DNA from 3 places in the Peribacillus sp. NPDC096379 genome. Region 2 is predicted to be linked to each of the others. Evidence: riboswitches for the same ligand, from Rfam matches in the RefSeq annotation. Region 2 holds a riboswitch; each other region holds the start of a gene.
The links. Region 2 has a riboswitch for S-adenosylmethionine ahead of ACIQZI_RS21435 (LLM class flavin-dependent oxidoreductase). Riboswitches for the same ligand answer to the same signal wherever they lie in the genome.

Region 1 (3,283 bases), on a different contig from region 2:
CCGCCGGGATTAAGCGTTGTATCCGCACGTCCGTAAATGACAAACGATTGTTCAAGCGTTTGTTCCGCTAAATCTCCATGTGTCCAAATTCCCGGTCTTTCCGTAAAATAAGAGGAGTGGTAGCGTTTGTCGCCGTCTTCTCCCCAAAACGTAAGCGGCATACTTGGAAATGGCTTTGTGCATACTAAGTCTCCTTTTTGATGGAGAACCGATACTCCACGTTCATCAAGTACATCGACGGCCATTCCAAGTGCCTTGCATGTAATCTCACCACGGCGAACGGGATGTACGGGAGAGCCCATCACGAAGCAACCAATGATTTCCGTTCCACCAGAAATCGATGCCAGCATGATGTCTTCCTTAATATGTTCGTAGACCCAATCATACTGTTCAGCTGATAGTGGGGCGCCACATGAAAGAACACTGCGCAACTGGGATAAATTGTGCTGCTGACCGACAGAATATCCCGCTTTCTGTAAAGTTTCCAAATATTTCGGGCTCGTCCCAAAATGTGTCACGCCAGCTTCTTCAGCAATCTCCCATAAAATTCCGATATTATCTTTTCGTAGTGGCGATCCATCATAGAGTAGAATGGCAGCACCACTTGCAAGTCCCGATACTAACCATGGATACATCATCCAAGCAGTATTTGTGTACCAGTACATTACATCTCCCGGTTTCACGTCACAATGTAATTGATGTTCCTTCACATGTTGAATTAACGTTCCCCCAACAGAATGTACAATCGCCTTCGGAAGCCCCGTCGTTCCAGATGTATAAAGAATATATAAGGGATGATCAAAAGGAACTCTCGTAAACTCAAGAACAGCAGGCCCTTCTTGACACAATTCCTGCCAGCTCAACACTTTTTTTGTTTGTTGAATCGATACCTCCGTATCTTTTGTCAATGTTACGATTGCGGAAACTTCCTTAAGCACCTCGCACACAGCACTAATATTATCCCGGATATCAAAATACTTACTATTATATTGATAATCTAGTGAGACGATCAATACCTTTGGCCGGACCTGTCCGATACGATCGACAATCCCTTGTGACCCAAAGTCAGGGGAGCATGAAGTCCATACAGCACCCAATGATGTCGTTGCTAACAGTGCGACTAACGCTTCAATTCCATTTGTTATTACTCCAGCAACCCGGTCTCCACGACTCAAACCAAGATTTCTTAATCCTTCCTGTGCTCGCGCCACCATGTTGCGCAACTCTCCCAATGAATAGGATTGGGAAACACCGTCTTCCCCGGCCACAATCACAGCTGTTTGCTTTTCATCACCACGTAAAAGGTTTTCAGCAAAGTTCAATTGAGCTTCTAGAAACCAGTGGGCACCTATCATGCCGCCATCGGTTGGAGGAGTGAACACCTTTTCGCCTTTTTCTCCAATGATTTTTGCAAAATCCCAGACTCCTGACCAAAACTCTTCAGGTTTGGCCACTGACCAACGATGAAAACGTTCATAAGGTAAGAGTGGGAATTCAACTTGTTGCGAGAATTCCGTCAAATTAGATTTTGTGATCCATTCTTCACTCGGTTCCCATAGTATGTTTGATTTCAATAAACTGTTTTCTTTTATCAAGATCTTTTCCTCCTTTAACTAAGAATCAGTCATGCACTATTTTCTGATTGTTTTATGTAAGGTTTTTTCACCATTTACTCTTTATAAATTACATAAATTCTATAAGATTACTATGTTTAATGTTTTTATATAGCCTAAATCATACCTGTATGACTCAAATGAAAAACCCCTCATCATAAGAAGAGGGGTGCTCATCTTATCTTTCAGGCATATTCATACCTGCAGGATTTAGCACCTTTTCAAGTTCTCACTTGAAGGTTGCCGGACTTCATCGGGCCTGTTCCCTCCGTCACTCTGGATAAGTAATATTTATTTAGATAACGCACCAATGCGTTAATACGTCAATTTAATAACTTTATTCAGATTATAGAATAATTATCTTTTAAAGTCAATAAAAATTCTGAAAAATTTATCAATTTAGAATCATCGCACTAATATTCATTCTCACATGTCCACTTCTAGAAATGACTCTAACTAGTGAGAGCTAAGGGATTGGCATGCTTTTTTTATACAAAATCCCCTCCGCCCATGATGAGCGAAAGGGATGCGTGAATAAGCATAATCAGCATTCGTCCACCTCCCCATCTTCAGAATCGTCTTACTTCCTCTGAATTTGACACCATGCATAACTAAGCTGGTTGCCGAGGCATCACAGGGTCAGTCCCTCCGCCACCCTTGATAAGAAGAAAATCGTTCAATTAATCTCTATTGCTGATCGTACTCTTTTCCAACCATCTATATAAGTTGAACTAAAGATTTTCCTGAGTTGCATTTGGGGACTATACTTTCTTTATACTTTTCATTCTTGATTGTCTTTTTCTTTTTCATTACTTCTGCTTATCTAATTTATTGGATTGCTGATCTAAAGTTCAAAAAGCTAATCCTACAAGGGAATTCAATTACTAGCTAACGAATAGGTTGTTAGATTACAAAATTCTAACAACCTGTTCTTTCTTAATAGTGATAACATAGTAGCGCTTAATTATTACGGATTTTGTCATCAGCTCAGTTTACACGCACAGGCCGAATCATGAATTTTCAAGTTGAGGATTTTAAGGTCGTATATGTATCGAGTAACGAGAAATAGGTTCTAACTTCGATTATTAATTCAAAAAGCTCTTCACTCTTCCCCCCATCCTTTACAAATATCAACCCATTCCAGTGCATTTGAATATTGAAATAATTCATCACATGTAAGTTCGATCGCTGAATTCGTACTTCCACAGGCCGGGAATATCGTGTCAAATCGTTTCATGGAGATGTCAAGAAAAACGTCGAGATCACGCACTAGTCCAAAGGGACAGACACCGCCGATTTCGTGACCGGTTTGCAAAAAAACTTCTTCTGGTGGAAGCATTCTTGCTTTAAACCCAAATAGATTCTTGAATTTTTTATTATCAATCTTTGCATCACCTGCCGCTACAATTAATAGTGCATTGTCCCCTTCTCCTCGAAACGATATCGTTTTAGCGATACGTGCGGGAATAACCTGAATCGTTGCCGCTGCCTCGCCCACTGTAGCACTTGATGTTTCAAATTCCTTCACATCATCTTCACGATCATACTTTTTAAAATGGGCTCTTACCTTTTCAATTGCCAACCAAACTCATCCTCTCAGCTTCAAATTTATTTAAAAGGATACACACCTTACAACAGTAAAGCAACTAGAATGACTGATATGCTATACC
Region 2 (3,283 bases):
TCAATACCTTCTACAATTTGGAATTTTGGCTTTTCTTCAACTTCCTCCCCCACTGGGCAGAATAGATCACCGATTTGACAAGCATCAGCTGGACAAAGTTCAAATCCTTCTGAAGTATCCACTTGAACCGCATAGACAAATTTCCCACCAACAAACTCACAACGCGTGATAAATGGTTCTGGAGCTTTAATATACTCTTGAATCAAAGTAATACCATCTATGGGTTCTTCGAATGCCGCCCCATCCAAATATTGTTTTAATCCGTCTATAGAATGGAATAATTGAACACCAAGCCCTTTTCCTGCCCGGTTATGCTTAGTAATAAACGAAGCTGTACCGATCTTTTCAGCTGCAGCAAGAATGTTATCTCTACCAATTGCCGCAATCGTTTTCGGTACCCTAATCCCTTGTTTTCTTAAAGCGGTATACTGATTAATCTTGCTTAACTCTAAACGTAATGCACGCGTGCCGTTAAATACAGTGCGATCATGTTCTTCTAGCCATGATAAGACACCTTCCGTTAATTCTGGAGCATAACGATGACCTCTCGTATGAGAAGAAGCACTCATCCGACTATAAAATACTCCTTCCGGCGGAGCTTCCGTCAAATCGACGATCCCTTCATCAAGATGCCACTCCTCATATGGCAATTGAAGTTCTTCTAACCGTTTCGTTAGATGGGCGGTCCACTCGCTATTTTCATGAATAACGTAAATTTTACTCATTTTATTGCCTCCTAAGTTCATCTTTGTCTTTATACTTGAATTCTTGTACGTTTTTCTTCAACGAGCGGCATTACTTGTTTAGCAAATCGCTCCATCTCTTCAAGCTGAGGAGAAAATTGCAGCAATAACAAATCAACGCCCACTTCTTCAAATGCAAGAATTTGGTCAGCAATTTGGTCGGGGGTTCCAATTAGATTCGGACGCAGCCCACGATTTGAAACAGAGTAGTCGAATAACTTGACCTGTTGCTCAAGCTGTGACTTGCTTATAAAGTCATTATATCCAGCATAGGCACTCGATTCTTTCACATCCGTAATTCGTGCTAGTTCTTCCTGGGCTTGTTCTTCTGTATCTCGGCATACGACGTAAGCAGCCATTCCGAAGCTTGAAAATGGTGATTTCCCTGCCGCTTCTCTTTGCTGCTTCATTCCTTGAATTTTCACAGCAACTTCCTCAACTGTGCCACCATGCATGACATATGCATCACACTGATTGACAATTGTCTCTTTGCCACGTGGACTTTCTCCACCCGCATAAAGAATTGGATTCGGGCGCTGTACAGGCTTCGGATGCAAATGAGTATTGGTAATCGAATAATACTTCCCATCATATGAAAATGTATCTTCTGTCCATAAACCTTTAAGCACCTCAAGGAATTCCTCTGTTCGCTCATAGCGTTCATCATGGGCTGTAAAAGCTCCGCCATACTGACGAGCCTCTTCCTCCCACCACGCAGAGACAACATTCAATGTAAATCGGCCGTTTGAGATTTGATCAATATTCGCCGCCATTTTTGCCGTTACCGCCGGATTATGAAAACCAGGTCTGACAGCTGTCATAATTTCAATCTTATCCGTCACAGCTGCAAGGGCAGCTGCCGTTGACCAAGCTTCAAGTGAATCACTCTCAGGACCTTTAATATCATTTAAATTGAGTTCAGCGACGAGGGTTGTATCATAGCCCCACTTTTCTGCAGCTTGTGTTACCTTTTTCGCATACTCAAAAGTTGGGGGCATTTTCTCATCTTCTACATTCCGTAACCATCCGCCGAATATCGGCAACCAATAACCATATCTCATTTCCCTATCTCCTCTATGATTAAATTATTGGCTCCTTCTTCGATAAGACAAAAAAACTTCTCCGATAAGAAGAAGTTTGCGATTGCATTCCACCTTATCTGCCAGAGCCATTACTCCGCTGGAATTAGCACCGTACTGACAATTGTCAACGGTTGCCGGGCTTCAAAGGGCCAGTCCCTCCACCTCTCTCGATAAGAACATATTAAATTATAGTAATAATTAGAATAATCTTATATTATACCTTTGGTGTTCGTCAAGACATATGTTTGCATAAATCAGAAAAATGAAATATCATTTATAAAAAAGAGGATATTCAAAAAAGGCCTGACCTTTTTTGAATATCCTCTCACCGTTCTTTCTAGTATCCTTTAAAGGGCATATCGACCACGATTCGCCACTTCCTGCGCCGGAAGTCAAATTTACCCATCCATTGTAAGTTAAACAAAAGGCCTTCCTATCCGCTGACTTGACTATACAACTTGCACAAAATAGATTGCTCAAGGTCTTAATATTCTTTATCCTTTTTCCGCTACAAGCGTATACGTTTTTGGTAATCCAATATCATGCATCTTATGATTCGGCTCTTCTTCAAGTACTTTGATAACGAGCCCTGATTTACCAACTGCAGTGACAAGCTCTCCTATTGTCCACTTCCGCTGTACTACTTGTAATAGTTTTTCTTGTTCACCATCTGGCATATGCTTGGAAAATGCTACATTATTTGATTCAATCGTGGGGTCAAAATAATTACCCATTACTTTATGCTTTTTTCCAGATGAAGTAATTAGTTTAGTAGATATCGGGTGAAACTCATGTAAAATAAAGCGGCCGCCCGGCTTTAGGATTGCTTGAACAATCTCCATTAACGGTGCTAAATCAATTAGATAATGCAAAACGCCAAGCTCCATCAAAACTAGATCATGATTATTATTAGCATGGTCCCCAGTTATCGACAGGACATCCGATATAATATAATCCACTGAAACTTGTGCTGCTTCGGCCAATTCCTTAGCAAATGCTGCATTTTCCCGCGAAAAGTCTACAACCTTAACCTCAGCCCCAAGTGCAGCCATTGCTACAGCCTTCACTCCATTAGAACCCATCAGATGCATCACTTTCTTCTTTTGCAAGTCCCCCATATACTGGTAAAAAGGTTGCAGACGCCATTTCGGATTATAGAGGATTTTCGATGCAAGCTGCCCAGGCTCTCCGTAGCGATTCACTAAGGCAACATAATTATTCTGATTCCACGCAGCTTCATTCCCTTCGGTAAAACCTTGCTGAATCCCCGCTAAATGGGCATGAATAGGTCCACTGAACACCGCCATCTCTTCATCATAAAAATAACTATAGAGAGATTGGCACCAAAGTTCTACTCCTTCGGTGACTATTGAAATCCGATACGGGTCGGTTTTTATCGTCGTATTATAATTGCAAACCACAGTAACTAACTGCTCTCCCACACTAAATTGAAATGAC
Region 3 (3,283 bases), on a different contig from region 2:
AAAAGTTGTTCAAAATATCCTTGTAACTTGGCATCTCCTAATCTTTTTCTTTGAGTCTTTCCTACACCGTTTGTTCCAATATATAATTTATAATCTTGCTTAATTAAAGCATTTAATAATTCATGTGCATGGGTAACGGTCTTATGTCCTTGGTTTAAATGCTCACGGTACATGGCTTCAACTTTTGTTCCGTTTTCATCTATATGAAATTCCTTCAAAAAAAGTGAAAAACGCGTTGTCAGCACGTCTTCACGAGAAATCAAGCCTTCCTCTAATTGATGCCATAATTCATCATTAATGCGCTTATAACATGCTATGGTTTGTTTGTTATCGGGCAACTCGTATTGCGTAATCATTTGTCTTAAAGCCTTTTCTTCTGAATCTTGAAAATCAAGTATCGTATCATCTAAGTCAAAAATAATATGTTTGTATTTGTTCATTCCTATCCACCTCTTGGTAGTAATATATCGAAAGGAAGAATATAATAATAGGAGATATCTCATATTGAGGTGATAAAATGAAAAAAATCAATTTGAAGGATTACGCTGAAAATTTTGTAGATATATATAATGATATTCAAGAAACTTTTCCGAAAGCAGTTTTACATCAGGCTTTTATTTGTAAGTTTTCTTCTAATGAATATATAGTGCGTTTTGATGAAGATATTCAGTACTTATTTTTATTATTGGATGGGCGGGCAAAAATATATATAGTACACGAAAATGGAAAACGTGCGCTGATTCAGTTTCTAAAGAAAGATGATTTTATTGGTGAATTATCCTTGATTGAGGTGGAAAAGAATTTAAAAGATGTTGTGGCTATAAATGACTGCACTTGCTTGGCGGTTCCGTTGGCTTCATCGAAAGAACATCTGTTAAATGACAATCTTTTTCTCCATAATTTATCAAAATATTTAGGTGATAAATTACTAAAAAGAACAGATCATTACACAGAGATGCAAGATTATGAATTCAAAAACCGATTGGCGAAATATATTCTTCAAATAGAAAACGATGGATGCTTTCAAGAGAAGCATACCGAAACAGCAGAATACGTGGGGGTAAGCTATCGACATTTATTATACACACTTAACCAATTCCATGAAGACGGATTATTAGAAAAGAAAGGAAGAAAATATTTTATTATTAATAAAGAAAAGTTAGAACGATTGAGTTCAAAAAAAGATTAATTTAGTTTGATTTGATAACTTGAAATATAAACAAGTTGTTTCACTTCTTTCATTTAAGGTAAGTGAAAATTTAATTTGATGAGAATATCATGGCCTCCTATTTGTAGGATAAGGACGCATTTTTAGATTAAGATTCTAAATTTATCAACCTTTTTTATATAGCCAAAATATTGCCTGAAACTCGAATTGAAAATTCAGAAAATTATTGACATTCATTTTCAGGTGATTTATACTTCAAAACAGATGAACACCCTAATTAAATAATAAATACACTCTTATCGAGAGCGGCGGAGGGAATAGGCCCTGTGAAGCCCGGCAACCATTAAGTGAATGCTTAAAAAGGTGCTAAATCCTGCAGATCATGTGATCTGAAAGATGAGGGAGGTTTTTTTATTAAAACCCTCTTCTTACTAGAAAGAGGGTTTTTTAATGATTATTAAACCAAGTAAACAAATGGGGACTATTTAATTTATGGGTAGAAGAAAAAATAGGGGAAAGTGGAGGTATTAAAATGAAGAATAGGCTTAGAAGTACACTGGTACTAATTGGATTAATATTGCTTTCTGGTTGCTCGAATGATGTAAGTGGTACTGGGACAGATGCTAAACCAAAGAAAATTATCCTCGATTATGCGTATTATTCACCGGTCAGTTTGGTATTAAAGGATCAGGGCATTGCTGAAAAAAAATTCAAAGATGAAGGCATTGAAGTTGAATTTGTACTTAGTCAAGGATCAAATAAAGCGTTAGAATTCCTTAGCTCAGAGAGTGTTGATTTCGGTTCCGCTGCCGGTGCGGCTGCACTATTAGCCAAAGAAAAAGGTACACCAATCCAAACCGTTTATATTTCTTCCAAACCAGAGTGGACAGCACTTATGGCGAAAAAAGGTACAATCAATTCTGTATCTGATTTAAAAGGCAAACGTATTGCAGCTACACTTGGTACTGACCCCTATATTTTTCTGTTGAGAGCCCTGAAGGAAGCTGGTCTTTCCTCAAAAGATGTCGAAATTGTCAACTTACAGCATAGTGACGGTGCCCTAGCCGTACAATCGGGTGATGTTGATGCCTGGGCTGGTCTTGACCCTCATATGGCAAAGGTCGAATTGGAGTCAGACATTCAAATCTTTTATCGTAACCCAGATTTCAATAGCTTTAGCACACTTGATGTTCGCGAGGAATTCGCTGAGAAATACCCCGTTTATGTTGAGAAAGTCCTTGAGGCATATGAAGAAGCACGTCAGTGGACAATTGCCCATCCAGATGAAACGACAGAAATACTTGCTAAAGAAGCTAGCATTTCATTAGAAGTAGCAAAAAAGGAATTGGAACGAAATGACTTTTCAGAACCGATTCCAAGTAATGAACAAAAGGCTATCATTATAGGGTCAGGTGAAGTTCTAAAAGAAAATGGTTTATTAAAAAGTTCGACAGATGTTGAGAAGTTGACTGATAAACTTCTTAATTCTAAATTTGCCGTAAAAGTACTCAAATGATGGATCAGAAGGGATTGAGAAAAGAATGTTGGAGCATAGTGAGCATGCAGTATTAACTAAGGCGAATAAAACAAAACAATCACGATATACAAAACTGAAGACAAATCGTAAAGTATTGCTTGGCAGCATCCTGCCGTTGACACTGTTGATTATCTGGGAAGCTTCCGGCAGGATGGGGATAATCGAATCACACCTTCTTCCTATACCTTCAGTAATAGTAGAAGGGCTGTATCAGATGGCATTGGAAGGAACACTTTGGGGACATATTGGAACAACTTTAATTAGGGTATTTGCCGGTTTTCTTATCGGAACATTCACAGCAGTTATAATCGGATCACTGGTCGGCTATATGAAGATTTTCGAAGAATTAATAGATCCAATTATTCAAGCCTTTCGCTCCATTCCATCTCTTGCTTGGGTTCCATTATTTATCTTATGGATGGGCATCGGGGAATCCTCTAAGGTAATATTGATCGCAGTCGGAGTGTTTTTCCCAGTTTATCTGAATATGGTTGCTGGGATACGGGGTGTAGACAGAAAACTGATTGAAGTCGGTAAAATCTATGGATATACGTCCTTTGAAATTGTCAGCAAAATTA

Region 1: another riboswitch for S-adenosylmethionine. It lies ahead of ACIQZI_RS16770 (acetoacetate--CoA ligase); the one in region 2 lies ahead of ACIQZI_RS21435 (LLM class flavin-dependent oxidoreductase).
Region 3: another riboswitch for S-adenosylmethionine. It lies ahead of ACIQZI_RS08040 (aliphatic sulfonate ABC transporter substrate-binding protein); the one in region 2 lies ahead of ACIQZI_RS21435 (LLM class flavin-dependent oxidoreductase).

Annotation. Positions count from the first base shown of each region.
Region 1 covers NZ_JBIWFD010000003.1:586,970-590,252, forward strand. Annotated here, with positions in the region: gene ACIQZI_RS16770 (acetoacetate--CoA ligase) at 1-1,595, opposite strand, end outside; SAM riboswitch class I at 1,789-1,900, opposite strand; SAM riboswitch class I at 2,174-2,280, opposite strand; gene ACIQZI_RS16775 (YbaK/EbsC family protein) at 2,716-3,195, opposite strand.
Region 2 covers NZ_JBIWFD010000006.1:154,689-157,971, reverse strand. Annotated here, with positions in the region: gene ACIQZI_RS21440 (ATP-grasp domain-containing protein) at 1-725, opposite strand, end outside; gene ACIQZI_RS21435 (LLM class flavin-dependent oxidoreductase) at 755-1,804, opposite strand; SAM riboswitch class I at 1,896-2,002, opposite strand; gene ACIQZI_RS21430 (class I SAM-dependent methyltransferase) at 2,320-3,283, opposite strand, start outside.
Region 3 covers NZ_JBIWFD010000001.1:1,695,302-1,698,584, forward strand. Annotated here, with positions in the region: gene ACIQZI_RS08030 (YjjG family noncanonical pyrimidine nucleotidase) at 1-440, opposite strand, end outside; gene yeiL (transcriptional regulator YeiL) at 518-1,189, shown strand; SAM riboswitch class I at 1,462-1,571, shown strand; gene ACIQZI_RS08040 (aliphatic sulfonate ABC transporter substrate-binding protein) at 1,701-2,684, shown strand; gene ACIQZI_RS08045 (ABC transporter permease) at 2,710-3,283, shown strand, end outside.